3 regions of the Pseudomonas sp. H1_A03 genome follow, and region 1 is predicted to be linked to each of the others. Evidence: riboswitches for the same ligand, from Rfam matches in the RefSeq annotation. Region 1 holds a riboswitch; each other region holds the start of a gene.

Region 1 (7,133 bases):
TTTGAGGAAAAAGTCAAAACGGCCGTTGCCCGTCAGATCGATAGCCAACCTCGACTCGTTGGTGTTGCGGTTGTAATGCAGAACGGCTTGACCCGGCTCACCCGACAGCCGCTTTACAAACGTTAACGCGGTAATACCGGCGTTTTTCAACAAGACCGAAATGTCGATTTTGTCGGTGCCACTCACAAAGTCCATGATCTGGTCAGGGCGTTCCAGTGTGGAGTCGCTGACGTTGTCGTAGACAAAGGTATCTGCCCCCCTCCCCCCTGAGCCAATCAGCGCCCGCTCCCCCTTGAGCATGTTGTCTGCATGATTACCGATGATCACATCATGGCCAGAACCGCCGATTGCGTTCTCCAGCGTAACGCCTTTGGCGATAGAAACATTCCCCCGCAAGCCTCCAACATCGGAATAGGATTCAGGGTTGAGGTTGATAGTCTGGTTTTGGCGATACTTGGAACAATCCAACGTATCGTTACCGCCACCGTCCCACACGCAGAAGAGTGCCGTATCATTGGGATTATTGAGTTGATAATAGTCTCGACCCGAATTGGAGTTAAAACCGTAAGTGGTGTCTGAATTGCGCGTCCTGTAATTGGCACCATACAAACGCTGGGCAGCAGCAATATCACCCATCAATGGAGCAGCAGAGTAATTTTCTTTATGGTTCTGACCACCTTCGTGAGCGTCGAAGTAGCTCATGACAGTATGACCACGAGTATCCTGCGCATAAACGGCACTGCGAGCGTAACTGGGAGAGGTAGAATTAGAAGCGTCATAGTCTGCGGGGTGCGCAAGACCCAACGTATGGCCTATTTCATGGGTTAGTGTATATCGGCCATGATTATGAAGTGCAGGAGAAGTATTGGTGCCATAGTGGGGATTGATGAACACTTTACCGTCTTGGCCTGGGTACTGGCCAAAAGCAACCGCGGGGCCCTCGTTGTTGGAAAAAGCCAAGCGTCCTTCGCCACGGCCGGTACGTTCTTCGAACGACACATTCGCCACATCGGCCCAAGATTGCATGGACAGTCTGGCTTGGTTTTTCTGTGTAGTATTGAACTCTCTATCCCCTCTCGTCAATTTGTTGAATGAAAAGGAGATTGCCGTGACACCATCACCGTTTCTGTCAGCCCATTTCACATTTTCTCGAGTGAGCTGCTGAGCAACTTGATCCACGGTAAAGATCGGTTTGGCAAAGTTCCGCCTTATATGCGGGTCGGCGCTGCGCAACGTGGGATCTGAGGAACCGGCTCGCTGAAGGCCGGCGGACGGATTATAGGAAGGCTGCTGGCTATTAGTTATTTTCAAAATCACCACCATATTTAATTATTCGACGGAGATAAACCTCGATCACAAGCACAATTTGGAAAAAATCACTCAACCCGTTCCTGAATAACCCGGCAATCTTTAAAATCTGGAAATACAATAACTGGCAACGATAACAATTTAACATTACTCCACGGCATCTGGCCGCCCCAATGGCCGACTGAAAAAAAAGCAAAATTCAACTTAAACTCAAATATCTACACAATATATTTTTAGATTTCAGCAACAGGATGAACAACAGGCGAAACTTATGAAACACATGGGAGGATAAGCCCCTGCATCAGCCCGCCAATAGAAACTCCGGCGTCAGACATTTTCACCTCTCGTGCCATCAAGGCGGCGCAGTCCTCATTTGACGGGAGCGTTCTCTCCATGCTCTCCTACACATCTTGTTTCGGGTGCCCTTCACAGGGTGAAACGGGAAACCGGTGCGCCATAGATCTATGGCAAGTCCGGTGCTGCCCCCGCAACGGTAAGCGAGCGAAGCGTCAAATCCACTGTGCTGTGCATGGGAAGGAGATGCTTATCAGGCTGGGCTCTTTCAAGAGCCGCCCCTCGCAAGCCCGGAGACCGGCCCGAAAAATCAGATAACAAACCCGCGGTGGGCGGGCGCTGTTCAGAACCCTGCGTGCCTGGCTCGCGGGGTTTTCATGCGCTCGTTTCACCCTGACACCTGAAAGGGACGCGCCATGTCGATCATCAGCAGCACTTCGCACTCCGCCAGCAGCACCTCCACCTTGAGCCAACGCCTGACCGCCGCAATCGGCGCGTCGATCCTGGGCGCGTGCCTGGTGTATTTCGCCGGTTTCTCGCACATCGAGGCGGTGCATAACGCTGCCCACGATACCCGCCACAGCGCCGCGTTCCCGTGCCACTGAGACCTGCCGACATGATCAAGCGTATTGCGCAAACTGCAGGTTTCACCGGTCTTCTGGCTGCCCTGCTGCTGACCCTGCTGCAAAGCTTCTGGGTCGCCCCATTAATTCTGCAGGCGGAAACCTTTGAAAAGGCCCCGGCCGCGACTGAAGTGGTGCATGAGCACGCAGCCGGTAATGCCGCGCACACCCACGACGCCGAAGCCTGGGAACCGGAAGACGGCTGGCAGCGCGTATTGTCTACCACCGGCGGTAATCTGGTGGTGGCTGTCGGTTTCGCGCTGATGCTCGCCGGCCTCTATACCCTGCGCGCACCCACCCGCACTGCCCAGGGCCTGCTTTGGGGTTTGGCCGGCTACGCGACCTTCGTGTTGGCGCCGACAATGGGCCTACCGCCTGAGCTGCCAGGCACTGCTGCCGCTGATCTCGCACAACGGCAGATCTGGTGGGTGGGCACCGCCGCCTCCACCGCTGCGGGCATAGCGCTGATCGTGTTCGGCCGCAATTGGCTGCTCAAAGCGCTGGGCGTAGCGATTCTGGTCGTGCCACACGTGATCGGCGCGCCGCAGCCGGAAGTGCATTCGATGCTAGCCCCCGAAGCCTTGGAAGCGCAGTTCAAGATTGCTTCGCAGTTGACCAATGTCGCCTTCTGGCTGGCGCTGGGCCTGATCAGCGCCTGGCTGTTCCGCCGCAATCGTGATGATCAATACTCAGCATGATTTTAGTGGTCGGCCTGGGGTGCCAGCGGGGTTGTGACGTTCACACCCTGCGGGCCCTGCTCGACAGCGCCCTCGCCGAGGGCGGTATCGAGCTTCAACGGATCACCGCGCTGGCCAGTATCGACCGCAAGCGCGATGAACCTGGCCTTCAAGCCCTGGCCGATCTGTTGAACTTGCCATTCCAGTGTTTCGATGCTGATCAGTTGGCGGGTTATGCAGAACAGCTGAGCCACAAATCCGCGATCGCGTTTGCCCATACGGGCTGCTACGGCATTGCCGAAAGCGCCGCCCTGGCCCTGGCTGAATACCTCGCCAACGCCCCTGCTCGCCTGTTGATTAGCCGCAAGCAAACCGCCCAGGCCACCTTCGCATTGGCTTGCGCCGGCTGAAAACCTGATAATCGCCCGTTCCGATCATGAGCGTTGTTCATGCTCGTGCGTTTTTCCATAGGATATTCCCATGACCGTCTACTTCATCGGCGCAGGCCCCGGCGACCCGGAATTGATCACCGTCAAAGGCCAGCGGCTGATCCGCAGTTGCCCGGTGATCATCTATGCCGGCTCGCTGGTGCCGACGGCAGTGCTCAAAGGCCACCAGGCAGAACAGTTGGTCAACAGTGCCGAATTGCACCTTGAACAGATTATCGACCTGATCAAGACCGCCCATGCGAAAGGCCAGGACGTGGCACGCGTGCATTCTGGCGACCCAAGCCTGTATGGAGCGATTGGCGAGCAGATCCGCCATTTGCGTGAGCTGGGCATTCCATTCCAGATCATTCCCGGCGTCACCGCAGTGGCGGCTTGTGCAGCGTTGTTGGAAACCGAGCTGACCCTGCCGGACATCGCCCAGAGTGTGATCCTGACCCGTTATGCGGATAAAACCAGCATGCCCGCTGGCGAGGACTTTGACAGCCTGGCGCGACATGGCACCACCATGGCGATCCATCTGGGGGTCAATCACTTGGAGAAAATCGTCGCGCAACTGCTGCCGCACTATGGCGCAGATTGCCCGATTGCCGTGGTGCACCGCGCGACGTGGCCGGACCAGGATTGGGTCGTTGGGACGCTGAGCGATATTGCCGGGAAGGTGGCCGAGAAGGGATTTCGGCGGACGGCGTTGATTGTGGTGGGTCGGGTGTTGGGCAGTGACGGTTTTAGTGAGTCTTCGCTGTATCGCGCAGGGCATGCGCATCTTTACCGATCTTAACAAGCCAAATTAAATTAAAGATACAACATATTGATTTATATGAATAAACACTATTAAAACTGTGGGAGCGGGCTTGCTCGCTCCCACAGTTGATTTGTTTTGTTAGATAGGCATCTCAAGACATTGAATTTAAACAATAAAAAAACGGCGCTCACGGGGCGCCGTTTTTTGTCCGCAGTGAACACCTTACTCAGTAGTAGGCGTTTTCTTTCTGCGTGTGGTCGGTCACGTCACGTACACCCTTGAGCTCTGGGACACGCTCCAGCAGGGTGCGCTCGATGCCTTCGCGCAGGGTCACGTCCGCCTGGCCGCAGCCTTGGCAGCCGCCGCCAAACTTGAGCACGGCAATGCCGTCATCCACCACGTCGATCAGACTGACCTGGCCGCCGTGGCTGGCCAGGCCCGGGTTGATCTCGGTTTGCAGGTAGTAGTTGATACGCTCGTTCACCGGGCTATCAGCGTTGACGTTCGGCACCTTGGCGTTCGGCGCCTTGATGGTCAGTTGGCCGCCCATGCGATCGGTGGCGTAGTCGACCACGGCGTCGTCGAGGAAGGCTTCGCTGAAGGCGTCGATGTACGCGGTGAAGCTTTTCAGCCCCAGGGCGGTGTCTTCAGGCTTCTCTTCCCCTGGCTTGCAGTAGGCAATGCAAGTCTCGGCGTATTGGGTGCCGGGTTGGGTGATAAAGACGCGAATACCGATACCTGGGGTGTTCTGCTTGGACAGCAGGTCAGCCAGGTAATCGTGGGCGGCGTCGGTAATGGTTATGGCAGTCATGGAAACTCCTCACAGGCTTGCCGGCAGTTTACGCCAAATTATTACAGAGGTACAAAGTCCTAGTATTTTTGTCGGGAAAGGACTGCGGGATCATCAATGCCGAACCAACGCTTGAGCGTGCGATAGGTCGACTTTTCCAGCCATTGATAGCTCGCAAAGGCGCAAAGCGCTGTTAATACAATGCAAACAGGCAGCATCGCATAGGGATCTATTCCCGTACGCTTGACCACCCACAGCCCAGCGCACAGAACCAGCACGTGGATCAGATACACCGAGTAAGAGCAGTCCCCCATCAGTTTCAACACGCGTGAGCCATGGAAGTAAGGCTCCAGTGCCACGCAACTGATGACCAGGATCGCGCTGGGCACGCCCCACTCCAACGCACGGGGCACATCCGCCCCGTGATAAAACATCACACACGCCACCACAATCCCCAGCAACGGCACCCACGCCCTGACCCGGCAAAGGCCGCGGCGATACAGCATGCCGATGACGATACCCATAAGAAACTCCAGGACAATATCATTGCTGTAAAAACCGTCGGCCAAGTCCAGGGCGGGACCGATGAGGTAGCACACCAGGTACAACAGCACGGCCACCACCCACAACCGATAGTCCCCACGAACCCACAAGGCGACGGCGAACAGGCCATAGAACAGCATCTCGAAGTTCAGGGTCCAGCCGACATCCAGCAGCGGATAGACGCCGTAGCCTGCCGGGTGTTGGGCAGGGATAAAGAGCAACGACAGGAGCACATGGCCCAGCGCGAGTTGAACATCGGGGAACATCGAGGGCACAGCCAGGGTGAGCAGGGCCAGCAGCAAGGTATAGAACCAATACGCCGGCGCGATCCGTGCCACGCGCATGAGCATGAAACGCCAAGGTGTCAGGGCTTTGTCTGCGGTCGCAAGGAAGATCACCAGGCCGCTGATGACAAAGAACACATCCACCCCTGCGCCGCCTTTTTCGACGAACAGGTACTCCAGCGCGTTGTGCACCTCAAAGTTGAAAAACAGCTGCATAAAGTGATGACCCACCACCAGCCACGCAGCCAAGGCGCGAAGAAACTGCACTGAAATCAACATCATCGGACTACCTTTTAGAACCCCGCACAGTAGATATCCGATTACTTCAACGCCCGCCTGGAGAGATGACTGGATCAGTGCCTGTAGTTATAGGTTCTCATAACGGTTCATGTCCAACACACCCTCTTCCACGGGCGCGACTTCGTGGAGGTACTGCGACAGATCGTGGAAGTACTGCCAGAACAACGGATGACTGCGCCGCACGCCCCAGCGGTCGACGATCTTTTCGAAACGATTGGCATCTTTGGCCCGCTCCATTTCAGCCACGAACTCGGGCACTTCCTGGGCGGGGATATTGAACATGAAGTTCGGGTAACTGCTGAGTACGCCGGGGTAAAGGGTCAAGGTGTCGAGTCCCGGCTGGTAGCGATAGGCTTCGCCCAGCAAAAACGCGACATTACTGTGGGCACGGTTGCGCAGCAGGCTGTAGATCTCGCGCTTGCCGCTGGCAGTTTGAATGCGCAACATCGTGGCTTCGGGCAATTGATCGATCACCTTGAGCCCGGCGGCCGGGCGTGAGGTCAAGCGGCTCAACGCCTGCTCCGCATCCTGCAAAACCGGATCAATACCGCTGCGCGAGCAATACGCACTCACACATCGGTTAAACGGGTCCGGGCTGGCGTTCAAGCTGGCATAACGGGTCAACAACTGGTTGGCAAAGTCGCGCTTCGGGTCGTTTTCGTTCAGGTGCAAACCCGTGGGCTTGTCATCATCAATGGCCTCATAGTCCAGCCAGAGCTTGATCTTGCCGCTGTTCTGGTACCAGTCGTCGAGGAAGTCTTCGCGGGTATCGGCGGGCATCAGGCGCAGGAAGTTCTGCTCGGCGCCGTTACGGATCAGGTCGAAGTACAACCGGGTCTGGGCCTGGTGCGAGACATTGCCGAACACGTCGAAATTCACCGCCAATTGGTAATACGTGCGCTCCAGCAGCGGATAGTCGAACAGCCACATCGTCTGCGGCACATCGCCGATCAGGCCTTTGGTCACCGAGGCGCTGTCGAAGTGGCGGAAAATGCTCAGCAAGGCATCATCATTGCCCGCCCACAGGCTCGACCAGCTTGGCGGCGGCAGGTCAGCATAGCTGTCACGGCGCAGGGCCTCGTATTCATTGCGTTTGTCGCGGTAGGCCCGCCACAGGCTGAGC
Region 2 (7,133 bases), 1.7 Mb from region 1:
CTTCTGGAAGTTCGACAAGGTCAAGGCGGCGATCAGCGAGCACATGGGCCAGACCACCGATATCGTCGGTGTCATCCTCAGCCAGGCAACTGCGTCCAGCCTGGCGCTGATCGGTTGGTTGACCAACCTGGTGCTGATCCCGGTCGTGGCGTTCTACCTGCTGCGCGACTGGGACATCATGATGGCCAAGATCCGCAGCCTGCTACCGCGCGATCGTGAGGAGCGCATTGTTTCCTTGGCAGGCGAGTGTCATGAGGTGTTGGGCGCGTTTGTGCGTGGCCAACTGCTGGTGATGCTGGCGCTGGGCATCATCTATGCTGGCGGCTTGATGGCGATCGGTCTGGAGCTGGGCTTGTTGATCGGCCTGATCGCCGGCCTGGCCGCTATCGTGCCGTACATGGGCTTTGTGATCGGTATCGGCGCGGCGCTGGTGGCCGGGCTGTTCCAGTTTGGCGGCGACCTGTACCCGATGCTGGGGATTGTCGCGGTGTTCATGGTCGGCCAGGCGCTGGAAGGCATGGTGCTCACGCCCTTGCTGGTGGGCGACCGGATTGGCCTGCACCCGGTGGCGGTGATCTTTGCAATCCTGGCGGGCGGTGAGCTGTTCGGGTTTACCGGCATCCTGCTGGCTCTGCCGGTGGCGGCGGTGATCATGGTGCTGGTGCGCCATATGCACGATCTGTACAAGGATTCGGATGTGTATACCGGCGTTGAAGACCCCGAGCTGTAACCGCTTCGTAACAAACCCGGCCAAGGCCGGGTTTGTTGTTTCTGGAGCAGCGGCGCCAAACAATCTGCACAAATCCAACAAGTTAACGCAAACCTTTGATTTTGCTTGCGGTCTGCTGCATTGTGCGCCCGGCGTCACGGGTATAAACTTTGCAAACTTTACACAGAGGCCACTAACGGTTCGTTTGGAGCCGTTCAGTCAGCATGAAACCGATTCAGCTGCCCTTGGGTGTGCGTCTGCGTGATGACGCCACCTTTATCAACTACTACCCAGGCGCCAATGCCGCTGCACTCGGCTATGTCGAGCGGCTCTGCGAAGCCGACGCCGGGTGGACCGAAAGCCTGATCTATCTGTGGGGCAAGCACGGCGTAGGGCGTACTCACCTGTTGCAGGCCGCGTGCCTGCGTTTCGAGCAGATGGGCGAGCCAGCGGTTTACCTGCCCCTGGCTGAGTTGATGGACCGTGGCATCGGCATCTTCGACCACCTCGAGCAATACGAGCTGGTGTGCCTGGACGATCTGCAAGCGATCGCCGGCAAGGCAGACTGGGAAGAGGCGCTGTTTCACCTGTTCAACCGCCTGCGTGACAGCGGTCGGCGTTTATTGATTGCCGCCTCGACTTCCCCACGTGAACTTCCGATCAAGCTGGCTGACCTCAAGTCGCGTCTGACCCTGGCGCTGATCTTCCAGATGCGCCCGCTGTCCGACGAGGACAAACTGCGCGCCTTGCAATTGCGCGCGTCGCGTCGCGGCCTGCATCTCACCGACGAGGTGGGGCATTTCATCCTTACCCGTGGCACACGCAGCATGAGCGCCTTATTCGATTTGCTCGAGCAACTCGATCAGGCTTCCTTGCAGGCTCAACGAAAATTGACGATCCCTTTCCTGAAAGAAACGTTGGGCTGGTAACCCATTGAATTGACGGGGTTCGGCAATTTTCAGGCGCCAGAAAACCTGCGTTTGAACCGTATTGGTCACGCATTTCAATCGATAAATGGAATTACGGCTTAGATGGCATAGTCCAAGCGGGAAGTCACATAGACCACGATTGAATTTGCAAATCGATGTGATAGAAGGCATAGTCTCGGCTTCTTTACATACCAGCCACGGTCGTGCCCATGCTAAATCGCTTCGCACCCCTCGTGCCTCTCGCACTCGTTACCCTGTTGTTTGGTTGCGCCTCCCACCCTCAACAGGTGGCAGAACAGCAAAAACCACAGGTTCAAAACCAGGCCAAATTTGTTGCTGCACAGTCTGCTTCTGTTTACGAAGAAGAGCTGGCAACTGAAAAAGAATTGGCCAATTTCTCCGGCAGCAAGCCTTACCAGCTTCCAGTTCTCGCCGACAGCATCCTCGAACGCGGCATGTCCCTGATCGGTACCCGTTACCGTTTCGGCGGTACTTCCGAAGCCGGTTTCGATTGCAGCGGTTTCATCGGCTACCTGTTTCGTGAAGAGGCGGGCATGAACCTGCCACGCTCCACTCGCGAAATGATCAACGTGAATGCACCGTTGGTCGCGCGCAACAACCTCAAGCCCGGTGATCTGCTTTTCTTTAGTACGGCTGGTCGTGGTCGCGTCAGCCATGCCGGTATCTACTTGGGCGATAACCAGTTTATCCACTCCAGCAGCCGTCGCAGTGGCGGTGTTCGAGTCGACAACCTGGGTGATAGCTACTGGAGCAAAACCTTCATCGAAGCCAAGCGCGCACTCGCCATGGCCCCGACGACGGTTACCGCTAGCAAGTAAACTTAAAGTGATACTTGAAGTTTGACGTGTAAGCGCTAGAATCCCTGGACATTGTTGTAATCCGTTCGCGCGAGCTTTGCTTGCGCGTTCTGGTTTTCAGCGTTCGGCAGCGAAAAGCCGCATCCAGACCAGGATTGTTCTGCACATGTCGACCTCGGCCCGCCTGATTCTTATTGTTTGCGCCGCGCTGCTCAGCGCCTGTGCAAGCCGCCCACCGCCGCCCGCGCCTGTCGCGGTGAAGCCTAAGCCGGTGTTCAACTATTCCACCCAGAATTTCTCGCCTGCGGCTGAAGATGTGCTCTTCCGCGCGCTGGGCCTGGTCGGCACGCCTTATCGTTGGGGCGGCAACACGCCGGACTCCGGGTTTGATTGCAGCGGTTTGATTGGTTTTGTGTTTCGCGACGCTGCCGGCATCTCATTGCCGCGTACTACGCGTGAACTGATCGTAATGCGCGCCCAGGACGTCAGCGAGCAGAACCTGCAGACCGGCGACCTGCTGTTCTTCGCCACCGGTGGTGGTTCACAGGTCAGCCACGCCGGGATCTACGTGGGGGAAGGGCGCTTTGTGCACGCGCCGCAAACGGGCGGTACGGTGAAGCTGGATACCTTGTCCAAGGCGTACTGGCAGAATGCGTACCTGAGTGCCAAGCGTGTGTTGCCGGCGAATCTGGCACGTAATCCCTAGCGGCAGCTACGAGCTGTCAGCTGCAAGAAGGCGCAATGCCTGCTTGCAGCTTCAAGCGTGAGGCTTGCTGCTCCGCTATCTAGCGGCCGACACCCGCCATACCTTATTCCCCACATCATCGGCCACCAGCAAATCCCCCTGCTGATCAATCACCACGCCCACCGGGCGGCCCATGGCTTTCTCGTCCTTATCGAGGAACCCCGTCAGCACGTCCACCGGCGGCCCTTTAGGCTGCCCACCCTCGAACGGCACGAAGATCACCTTGTAGCCACTGTGCGGCTTGCGATTCCACGAACCATGCTGGCCGATAAACGCGCCGTTACTGAACTGCGCAGGGAGTTTGCTGCCCTCGGCAAACGTCAGCCCCAGGGATGCGGTGTGCGGGCCTACCGCGTAATCCGGCGCGATCGCCTTGGCCACCAAGTCCAAATTCTGCGGATTGACCCGCACATCCACATGCTGCCCGTAGTAGCTGAACGGCCAGCCATAGAAGCCGCCATCCTTGACCGAGGTGATGTAGTCCGGCACCAGGTCGCTGCCGATTTCGTCACGCTCGTTGACTGCCGTCCACAACTTACCGCTCTGCGGCTCCCACGCCATACCGTTCGGGTTGCGCAGGCCGGAGGCGAAGATGCGGTGCTCGCCGCTGGCGCGATCGACTTCCCAGATCGCCGCCCGGCCTTCTTCCGCTTGCAGGCCGTTTTCACCGACGTTGCTATTGGAACCCACGCTCACGTACAGCTTGGTGCCGTCCTTGCTGGCCACCACGTTTTTCGTCCAGTGGTGGTTCAGAGGCCCGCCCGGCAGGTCGACGACGTTGGTGCCGGCTTGCTTGATCGCAGTGTCACCCGGTTGATAGGGGAAACGCAGCAGCTTGTCCGAGTCAGCGACGTACAGGTCGTTGCCGACCAGTGTCATGCCAAACGGCGAATTGAGATTCTCCAGGAATACCGTGCGCGTCTCCGCGACGCCGTCGTGGTCGGCGTCACGCAGTAGCGTGATGCGATTCGGGCTCGGCACCCCGGCGCCAGCGCGGCCCATGACTTTCTCCATGACCCAGCCACGAACGCCCTTGGCGTCATCCGGCTTGGGCGGCGCGTTGGTTTCCGCTACCAGCACATCGCCATTTGGTAGCACATACAGCCAGCGCGGATGGTCCAGGCCTTCGGCAAACGCCGCAACCTGGGTGCCGGCGGCGGCCGTTGGCTTCACGCCCTCGGGCCAACCGATGGCGGGGGCGATATTGACGGTGGGGATCAGGGTTTTGTTCGGTTCCGGCAACTTGGGCGAAGGCCCGGTACCGTCGGAGACCTGGAGGGTGGAGCTTTCACCGCAGGCGGCGAGGGTGCCGGCGACCAGGATGAGTAGGGCAAGTCTTGTTTTATGCATGGTGTTCTCCTTAATACCTGTAAGGGTAGAGGAGGTCGGCGGTGCGATGGTTCAAGTGCAAGGTCAGCTTTCATTGACGCTCCACCCCCAACCCACTAACCTTCGCGGCTTGTTCCAGGTGCTCTGTGACCAATGGGTCGACCGAGTGAAACAGGGAAGCCGGTGAGTGAGCGCACTTGTACACAGTGCTGCCGCGATTCCGGCGCTGCCCCCGCAACGGTAAATGAGTCAAGACGCTGCCTTTTGCCACTGTATCGCCAGCGATATGGGAAGGCGTAGCGTTGGCCTGCGCGCTCTCTATACGAGGGCAACGGCGCCACTCATGAGCCCGGAGACCGGCCTGTTACATCCAACAGCATCACGGTGGGCGATGCTTGGCTGTCTGTTTTTCTTTTTTCCTGCCCGCCGTTTTTGTCCAGCCCCAACGGAGAGCTGTCATGACCGATTCCCCCGACCGCGACGAACGCCACCTGGCGCGCATGCTGCGCAAAAAAGCCGTGATCGACGAACGCATTGCCAATTCCCCCAACGAGTGCGGCTTGCTGCTGGTGCTCACCGGCAACGGCAAAGGCAAGAGCAGCTCCGCGTTCGGCATGCTGGCCCGGGCCATGGGCCACGGCATGCAGTGCGGCGTGGTGCAGTTCATCAAGGGGCGTCACAGCACCGGTGAAGAGTTGTTCTTCCGCCGATTCCCCGAGCAAGTACGTTTCCACGTCATGGGCGAAGGCTTCACCTGGGAAACCCAGGATCGCCAACGTGACATCGCCGCGGCCGAAGCCGCCTGGGCTGTGTCCTGCGAACTGCTGCAAGACCCGAGCATCGGCATGGTCGTGCTGGATGAGCTGAACATCGCCCTCAAGCACGGCTACCTCGAACTGGACCAGGTGCTCAGTGACTTGCAGGCCCGCCCGCCGATGCAGCACGTGGTGGTCACCGGCCGTGGCGCCAAGCCTGAGTTGATCGAAATGGGTGACACCGTCACCGAAATGGGCATGCTCAAGCACGCGTTCCAGGCCGGTATCAAGGCACAGAAGGGCGTCGAACTTTGAATCAGCCCCGTCATTGCCCGGCCGTATTGATCGCCGCACCGGCGTCCGGCCAGGGCAAAACCACCGTCACCGCGGCGCTGGCCCGATTGCACCGCAACCTGGGTCGCAAGGTGCGCGTGTTCAAATGCGGCCCGGATTTCCTCGACCCGATGATCCACGAGCGCGCCAGCGGTGCGCCGGTGTATCAATTGGACATGTGGATGGTGGGCGAGCAGGAAAGTCGCCGCCTGCTGTGGGAAGCGGCGGGCGAGGCCGACTTGATCCTGATCGAAGGCGTGATGGGTTTGTTTGACGGCACCCCTTCCAGCGCCGACCTGGCGCGACACTTCGGCGTGCCGGTACTGGGCGTTATTGACGGCACGGCCATGGCCCAGACCTTTGGCGCCTTGGCCCTGGGCCTGGCGCGTTATCAGCCGGACTTGCCGTTCGCCGGGGTGCTGGCCAACCGCGTTGGCACGCTGCGTCATGCGCAATTGCTGGAAGGCAGCCTCACCGAAGGCCTGCGCTGGTACGGCGCGTTGTCCCGCGAGACCGGTATAGAGCTGCCTAGCCGTCACCTGGGCCTGGTGCAAGCCAGCGAACTGAATGACCTTGATGTGCGCCTTGACGCCGCCGCCCAAGCCTTGGGCAGCAGTTGCGAAGTGGCCTTGCCGCCGCCGGTGACCTTTGCTGCACCGGAAGTGATCGAGGCCGAGCCACTGCTCAAGGGCGTGTGTATTGCCGTGGCCCGCGACGAAGCCTTCGCTTTTACCTACGGCGCCAGTCTTGATCTGCTGCGGGCCATGGGCGCCGAGCTGAAGTTTTTCTCGCCCATTCACGATCGCGCATTGCCTGATGCCGACAGCCTCTACCTGCCCGGCGGTTACCCGGAACTGCACCACCAGGCGCTGTCGGAAAACACCCCAATGCTCGACGCGATCCGCGCTCACCATGCGGCCGGCAAACCCTTGCTCGCCGAATGCGGCGGCATGCTCTACCTGCTGGACTCGCTCACCGATGTCGACGGCACCCGCGCCGAACTGGTGGGCCTGTTGCAGGGCGATGCGGTGATGCAAAAGAAACTGGCGGCCCTGGCGCTGCAAAGCGTCGAGTTGCCGGAAGGCACACTGCGTGGTCACACCTATCACCATTCGCTGACCAGCACCGACTGGCAGCCGATTGCCAGGGGGTTGAGCCCCAATGGTGGGCGCGGGGCTGAGGCGGTTTACCGTCAGGGGCGGATGACGGCTTCTTACGTGCATTTTTATTTCCCGTCGAATCCAGCCGCTGTAGCCGCACTGTTTGCGCCAGACCGTGATGTCGCTATCGCAGGCAAGCCAGCTCCCACATCGACAGTGTTCACAGATCAAAATGTGGGAGGGGCGGTGCGACGATTCGACTTGCCCGCGAAGAGGCCATGACGGACAACGCCTTCCCCCAGGCCGACCGCGACGCCGTCTACCGCGCCATCGCCGAACGCCGTGACATGCGCCACTTCAGCGGCGGCGCTGTCGCCCCCGAATTGCTGCACCGTCTGCTCCAGGCCGCGCACCA
Region 3 (7,133 bases), 1.3 Mb from region 1:
CACGGCGTCGAACACGCGGATGGCATCGTCCGTGTCAGCCTGTTGCTCAACCACGGCCAGTTGCTGTGCGATGGCGCGGCGGGACAGGTCGCCCAAAGGCTGGCCGCCCAACAATACTTCGCCAGATGCCGGCGCGCGCAAGCCTGCCAGCAGTTTGAGCAAGGTGGATTTACCGGAACCGTTTGGCCCGACAATCCCCAAGGTTTCACCCAGCTGCACGTCCAGGTGAATATCGCGTAATAACTCAGCCTCACGCACCTTGAAGCCCAACCCCGTGCAGCTTAAAACGCTCATCGCGCGTTCCTCCGGCCAATGAGGATCAGCGCAAACACCGGCGCACCGACCAGCGCCGTGACCACGCCGACCGGAATCACCTGGCCTTTGATCAGCGTGCGCGACAGCACATCCGCTGCAATCAAAAACAGCGCGCCGCCGAGCGCGCTGGCCGGCAGCAAGCGTGAGTGCCCGGTGCCGAGCAACAGACGCACGGCGTGGGGGATCACCAGCCCGACAAAGCCGATGGCGCCGACAATCGACACCATCACCGCCGTCACCAGTGCCGCGCAGCCCACCAACACAAACTGCACGCGGCGCACGGGGATACCGAGTGACGCCGCCGAGTCACTGCCAAAGGTGAACGCATCCAGCGCCCGACGATGCCACAGGCACACCGCCAAGCCCACGACCGCCACCGGCACCGCCAACCACACCGACGGCCAGCGCACGCCGCTGAGGTTGCCCAACAGCCAGAACATGATGCCGCGCGCCTGTTCGGAGCTGGCCGACTTGGTGATCAGGAACGCGGTAAGCGCATTGAACAGCTGCGATCCGGCAATGCCGGCGAGGATGATCTGGCCGGTGCCGCTCGACGAACCGCTGGCGCGCGCCAGCAGAATCACCAGGGCAAACGCCGCCACCGCGCCGACAAACGCACCCGCCGACAACGAAATCAGCCCGCCGCCCACGCCCATCAGCGCCACCAGCACCGCGCCAGTCGAGGCGCCGGCGCTGATGCCGAGCAAGTACGGATCGGCCAACGGGTTGCGCAATAACGACTGCAGGATCACCCCGCACGTCGCCAGCCCCGCACCGCACGCGGCGGCTACCAGGGCACGCGTGAGGCGGTAGTTCCACACCACGCCCTCATCGATCGGGTCCAGCACATAGCCGGCCGCCCACAGTTTGTTGGCGAGTACCTGGAGCACGACCTGCGGCGAGATGGCGGTTTCACCGATGGCCACGCCGGCGAGCAGGGCGATCAGTAGCAAGGCCAGGGCAACTAGGGTCCGGATCAGGCTGGCAGTCATTTGTGCAGGTCGTAGCCGTCGATGGCGGCCGCCAGTTGTTCAAGGCCGTCGAACGTACGAATGCTGGCCTGCAGCGCCATGGCGTCGAGGATGATGATGCGGTTGTTTTTCACCGCGTCCATGTTGCGCGTGACCGGGTCGCTGCGCAAAAAGGCCAGTTTCTTTTCATGGTCGTCAGCCGGGTAACGGCGCCGGTCCATGCGTGCGATGACCAAAAAGGTCGGGTTGGCCTTGGCGATGGTTTCCCAGCCGACGGCGGGCCACTCTTCATCGGACTGCACCACGTTGGAAAGGCCGAGGGTTTGCAGCATGAACTCGGGAATGCCTTTGTGGCCGGCCACGTACGGGTCGCTGGCCATCTCGGAACTGGAGAACCACACCAACGCGCTGGCGTGCTTGAGGCCTTTGCTTTGCACAGTGGCGACCGACTTGGCCAGGCGCGCCTTGAGTTCGTCGTTCAATTGTTCGCCGCGGTCCTGTACGTCGAAAATCTGCGCCAGTTGGCTGATGCTTTTATAGATCGTCGCGATGCGGAAAGGCTCCAGCCGCGTGCCATCGGCGCCCACCAGGTTGTCTTTGCCTTCGCAGTCGGAGGGCAGCAGGTAGGTAGGGATCTTCAGCTCATGGAATTGCTCGCGGGTGCCGACCACGCCTTGTGGCCCGACCACCCATTCCAGCTCGGCGGCTACCAGTTGCGGGCGCTTGGCGATCACCGCTTCGAAGCTCGGCTCGTTGTTGGCCAGGCGCTCGATGCTGTCGTTCTGCGCCTTGAACTGCGGCAATACGCTGTTGAACCACAACGAAGTGCCCACCACCTTATCGCCCACGCCCAGCGCGTAAAGCATCTCGGTAGCCGCCTGGCCAATCGTCACGCTGCGCGCGGGGGCCTGCTGGAAGGTCAGGCGGCTGCCGCAGTTTTCCACGGTCAGTGGGTAGTGGGTGGGCGCGGCTTGGGCCAGGGCACAGAAGCTGACGCCGGCGAGCAGGGCGGTGACGCGTGGCAGCATGGGGCAATCTCCGAGTGAACCGTACGTGGAACTGGGGAGGTACGGTTCGGAAACACACCCTTGGGCACTGTGGTGGAGACAGGCAAGCGTGTCCTTCCCGGACACCCCGCCGGTTAGTGATTGAGCTTAAGCCGGCAGGTCTCCTGACTGATGCGTCGTCGCCACGCTCCAGCCTTCCCGGACGTGATCCAGTGGCATTAAGGAGCAGGCTCAGCACCTACAGTTGCGGGGGCAGTTCCGATTGGCGCGGGTGTAGCGCGCTTCGGATTCCCTATTAGTCCCGTTTGGGAACCGGCGCGGTATGGTAGTCGATCAGGCACCTTAGCGGGAGCTCCAAATACTCGAGGCGTGAACACGGTGGTAGCTCTCGCGGAGTTCGTCATCCTATGATGCGCATCCCATGGATAGTCTTCACACAAGGAAAGCACAGTGAAATCATTAATCGTCCTCGCCCTTATCGCCACGCTCGCCGGTTGCGCCACGCAGGGCAAATCTGAAAAGCAGATTCTTGACGAGGCCGCCACCGCGTACGTCAAGTCGATGCCCGCCGGCTCGGACAAGCTCCGTTTGCACACGATGAGCATCCCCAAAACCGGTTTGTTTGGCGATACGCTGGCGATTGCCATGGCCAGTGATCAGAACGCCGCCCACCTCAGGGGCGAATTGCTGAATGCAAAACGCATGGGCGATGTGTTCTTTTTGATTATCGGCGCCGGCAGCCCAGTTGACGTTGCTGTGATCAGCAAAGCGGTCGAAGGGCAGGATTTGAACGGGATGCAGATTTACTACTCGGGCACCGATGCACAAAGAGACACAGTGCGTGCGGCCGTTGAAAAGACCCAGGCGCAATTTCATTACATCAATGCGCAATGACTACTCGCACTTAGAGCCGTCTGGGCAAACTGGCGCTGTTGTTCCGCGTCTAGGCCGATGTTGGACGGAGTCGGCCAATCACCGCAGATCAAAATGTGGGTGTTGGCTTGTCGAACCGCTGCGATAGCCAGAAGTATCTACACATCTTGAGCGAGCGCTCTGCGTAGCAGCTGTCGAGCCCTGGCGAGGCTGCGTCAGCGGTGTGTCAGACAGACCGCAAACGCAGCCTCGCCAGGGCTCGACAGCTGCTACGCACTTTCACATTGAAAATATGTAGATACCTGTGCCGCCGTCTTCGCAGGCAAGCCAGCTCCCACACTTGATGTACGTCGTCCGTTCGGTCAGAGACGAATGTCTTCCGGACCTTGTATCAGCGCTTCAATCCGCGTGCCGGTGGCGCGTTCTTCGTTGCTGAAGCCGTCGTAGTCGGCGAGGTTGGCAAAACGGATGCCGGTCAGCCGTTCTATCTGGACCACACTGCGTTGGTAGGTCCTGAGCTGGCCAAACACCAGCTCGAGCTGGCCCAATTCGCGGTTCTGGTCAATCATGTAGGCACTCGTGCGAGGCTTGCCGTCGTCACCGAGGTAGGCGACGACTTTCCAGAAGGCCTTGGGAATTTTAACGCTCCGGTACACACGGTCGTCGTCGGCAAACACCGGCCCGGTAAACACGGTGGCGCGGGCTTTCCAGCGTTGGGTGTTATCGAGAATATAGTCTTCGAGCTCCAGCCAGGTCTTCTGGTTGAACCCACTCATCTGCGGCGAGCAGTTGGTGAAGTGGAATGTGTCGAAGTTGGCGATTTTCGCCTCGTCGCCCCAATTGGGGTCCTGTCGGCGTACCAGGTGGCCGCGATCAAGGCCATTGCTGGCGTAGAGGTCTTCGCCCACCTGCGCGTCGATGGGCAGGCGGCCATCGTAGGCCCAGATGTCGTTGCTACGGGCAACGTCCACATGCAGCCCCCCGTCGATATTGGCGCCCACGTACAGCGCGAGGCGCCTTGAGCGTGACATCGTCACCGAGAAGTGCGTGTAGTCCAGGCGGTCGCCGCCCTCTTTCAGCGTCTGTACATCATCCGCAATCGCGTCCTCAACGGTGGGCCAGGGCACCACGAAGCTGCCGAGAAAATCCTCGGCGTAGCCGCTCCGGTCCTTGAAATCCTTGGCCGCAGTGACGCGTGGCGTCGCCGCCCTGGCCTCCAGCAGAGTGGGGCTCGGCGCGAGCAGCGGGCGCAGGTAGGCGAGCCGTGGGCGGTACGAAAGGTCGATTTTGGTTTTGCGTGCGGGCATCGGTCAGTCCTCCTTGGATAAACACGACTGCAACATAGGTTAATGACAATTGATGACACGCGTTGATCCCAGGGGGCTATCCTGAGTCGATACCCGGACGTTGTCACATGCCAAATGGAGCCAGCCAATGTGTGTTCGCCAGCAGCATCGCAATCCGATTTTCTGCCTGATCCCGCCCTACATGCTCGACCAGATCGCCCGCAACGGTGATAAAGCGCAGCGGGAAATCGCGTTGCGCACCCGCGCCAAAGACAGCACGTTTCGCTCGCTGCGTATGGTCGCGGTGCCCGCCAAAGGGCCCGCTCACATGGCCCTGGCCATGGGCGCAGGCAAGCGGCGTTCGATCTACAGCGCCGAGGGCACCGACAGCCTGCCGGGAACGCTGGTCCGTGGCGAAGGGCAGCCCGCCAGCGGTGATGCGGCGGTGGACGAGGCCTACGATGGCTTGGGCGCCACCTTTGATTTTTTCGAGCAGGTCTTCGACCGCAACTCCATCGATGATGCCGGCATGGCATTGGACGCGACCGTTCATTTTGGCCAGAACTACAACAATGCGTTCTGGAACTCGGCCCAGATGGTGTTTGGTGATGGCGATGAGCAGTTGTTCAATCGCTTCACAGTGGCGCTCGACGTGATTGGCCATGAGTTGGCCCATGGCGTCACCGAGGATGAGGCCAAGCTGATGTACTTCAATCAGTCCGGCGCGTTGAACGAGTCGCTGTCGGACGTGTTCGGCTCACTGATCAAGCAATATGCACTGCAGCAATCGGCACAAGACGCCGACTGGCTGATCGGCAAGGGGCTGTTTACGCCAAAGATCAAAGGCACCGCCCTGCGCTCGATGAAAGCCCCCGGTACCGCGTTTGACGACGAACTGCTGGGCAAGGACCCTCAGCCTGGGCACATGGATGATTTTGTGCAGACCTACGAGGACAATGGTGGGGTGCATATCAATTCCGGCATCCCCAACCATGCGTTCTACCAAGTGGCGACGAAGTTGGGCGGGTTCGCCTGGGAGCGCGCCGGGCGTATCTGGTATGACGCGTTGCGCGATGCGCGGCTGCGGCCCAACTCGGGGTTTCTGCGCTTTGCGCGCATCACCTACGATATTGCCGGCCGACTCTACGGCGCGAACAAGGATGAGCAGAAGGCGGTCAAGGAAGGTTGGAAAGCGGTCGGCATTTCGGTCTGACGTGAGGAACAACCATGCAGATTTCGATCAAGGAAAACGGCGGACCGGCGTTTTTTCCCGGCTTGGCCCAGCCTCGTACGGTAAAGCTGGACGCTCTGCCTGAGCAGGATCAGCAGGAGTTGCGGCAACTGATCGCGGCTTCAGACTTTTTTCAGTTGCCGCAGAGCACCGTTCCGGAGTCCGGGAAGCCAGGCCAGGTGCATTACACCCTGACCGTGACAGAGGGCCAGCGCGAGCACACGGTGTGCGTGCTGGCGCCGGTGAAGTCCCAGGCACTGGACGGGCTGGTGCAGTGCGTGCGCAGGCATATTCGGTGTTGAGGCCGTTTTAGGTCTGCTGCGCAGTCCAGCGGGAGCAAGCGCCTTCGCCACAGGGAGTGCTCGGCTTATTTGCGGTCCAGCCACACGGTTTGCGCGTTGCAGAATTCGCGTACGCCGAAGTGCGACAATTCGCGGCCGAACCCACTTTTTTTCACGCCGCCGAACGCCACCCGAGGGTCGGAAACGCTGAAGGCGTTGACGAAGATCCCGCCGGTTTCCAACTGGTTGGCGATATCGCGTGCCTTCGCCGGGTCGGTGGTGAAGATGCTGGCGGTGAGGCCGAACTCGCTGTCATTGGCCAGGGCCACGGCGTGGTCGGCGTCGCGGGCGGTGATGATCGAGGCCACGGGGCCGAACAGTTCCTGCTTGAACGAGGTCATCTGGTCGGTGACGTCAGCCAGTACGGTCGGTTCGTAGAAGTTGCCGGCGCCGGGTACTTTGTGACCGCCCAGCAATAGGGTTGCGCCTTCTTCCAGGGTGGCCTGGACCTGGCCGTGCAGCTCGTCGCGCAAGTCAAAGCGGGCCATCGGGCCAATATAAGTGGCGGCTGAGGTGGGGTCGCCCATCGCCAAGGCGCGGCTGGCCTCCAGGAATTTGGCGGTGAATGTTTCCACCACGCCGGCCTCGATGATCAGGCGCTTGGCGGCGGCGCAGACTTGGCCGCTGTTCTGGAAGCGGCCGATCAGGGCGGCTTGCACGGCGGCGTCGAGGTCGGCGTCGTTGAGTACGATGAACGGGTCGGAGCCGCCGAGTTCCAGCACGCATTTTTTCAGTGCAGCGCCGGCCTGGGAGCCAATGGCGATGCCGGCACGCACGCTGCCGGTCAGGGTAACGGCGGCGATGCGTGGGTCGGCGATGGCTTTGGACACGCCTTCGTTGGCCACGTTGATCACTTCGAACAGCCCTTCGGCGAAGCCAGCCTTTTTAAACGCTTGTTGGATCAGATAGGCGCTGCCCATTACGTTCGGTGCGTGTTTGAGCACGTAGGTGTTGCCGGCAAGCATGGTCGGCACGGCGCCGCGCAGCACTTGCCATACGGGGAAGTTCCACGGCATGACGGCCAGGATAGGGCCGAGCGGGCGGTATTCGATCTGGGCGCTGCCGTTGTCCACCAACGTCGGTTCCGGGGCGAGCATGGCCGGACCGTG

What was found. Region 1 has a riboswitch for cobalamin ahead of AB4O35_RS18905 (CbtB domain-containing protein). Riboswitches for the same ligand answer to the same signal wherever they lie in the genome.
Region 2: it holds a riboswitch for cobalamin, as region 1 does, so the genes downstream of both, cobO (cob(I)yrinic acid a,c-diamide adenosyltransferase) here and AB4O35_RS18905 (CbtB domain-containing protein) in region 1, are expected to answer to the same signal.
Region 3: it holds a riboswitch for cobalamin, as region 1 does, so the genes downstream of both, AB4O35_RS24835 (ABC transporter substrate-binding protein) here and AB4O35_RS18905 (CbtB domain-containing protein) in region 1, are expected to answer to the same signal.

The regions. Positions count from the first base shown of each region.
Region 1 covers NZ_CP162829.1:4,042,458-4,049,590, reverse strand. Annotated here, with positions in the region: gene AB4O35_RS18910 (M10 family metallopeptidase C-terminal domain-containing protein) at 1-1,323, opposite strand, end outside; cobalamin riboswitch at 1,709-1,922, shown strand; gene AB4O35_RS18905 (CbtB domain-containing protein) at 2,019-2,207, shown strand; gene AB4O35_RS18900 (CbtA family protein) at 2,219-2,923, shown strand; gene AB4O35_RS18895 (cobalamin biosynthesis protein) at 2,920-3,312, shown strand; gene cobM (precorrin-4 C(11)-methyltransferase) at 3,383-4,129, shown strand; gene nfuA (Fe-S biogenesis protein NfuA) at 4,320-4,904, opposite strand; gene AB4O35_RS18880 (acyltransferase family protein) at 4,964-5,989, opposite strand; gene AB4O35_RS18875 (fatty acid cis/trans isomerase) at 6,077-7,133, opposite strand, start outside.
Region 2 covers NZ_CP162829.1:5,718,660-5,725,792, reverse strand. Annotated here, with positions in the region: gene AB4O35_RS26455 (AI-2E family transporter) at 1-730, shown strand, start outside; gene hda (DnaA regulatory inactivator Hda) at 934-1,638, shown strand; gene AB4O35_RS26445 (C40 family peptidase) at 1,848-2,477, shown strand; gene AB4O35_RS26440 (C40 family peptidase) at 2,623-3,162, shown strand; gene AB4O35_RS26435 (PQQ-dependent sugar dehydrogenase) at 3,238-4,551, opposite strand; cobalamin riboswitch at 4,651-4,909, shown strand; gene cobO (cob(I)yrinic acid a,c-diamide adenosyltransferase) at 4,989-5,600, shown strand; gene AB4O35_RS26425 (cobyrinate a,c-diamide synthase) at 5,597-7,000, shown strand; gene bluB (5,6-dimethylbenzimidazole synthase) at 6,997-7,133, shown strand, end outside.
Region 3 covers NZ_CP162829.1:5,373,420-5,380,552, reverse strand. Annotated here, with positions in the region: gene AB4O35_RS24845 (ABC transporter ATP-binding protein) at 1-294, opposite strand, end outside; gene AB4O35_RS24840 (FecCD family ABC transporter permease) at 291-1,307, opposite strand; gene AB4O35_RS24835 (ABC transporter substrate-binding protein) at 1,304-2,314, opposite strand; cobalamin riboswitch at 2,431-2,625, opposite strand; gene AB4O35_RS24830 (hypothetical protein) at 2,744-3,187, shown strand; gene AB4O35_RS24825 (DNA/RNA non-specific endonuclease) at 3,529-4,473, opposite strand; gene AB4O35_RS24820 (M4 family metallopeptidase) at 4,601-5,665, shown strand; gene AB4O35_RS24815 (protealysin inhibitor emfourin) at 5,680-5,985, shown strand; gene AB4O35_RS24810 (aldehyde dehydrogenase family protein) at 6,051-7,133, opposite strand, start outside.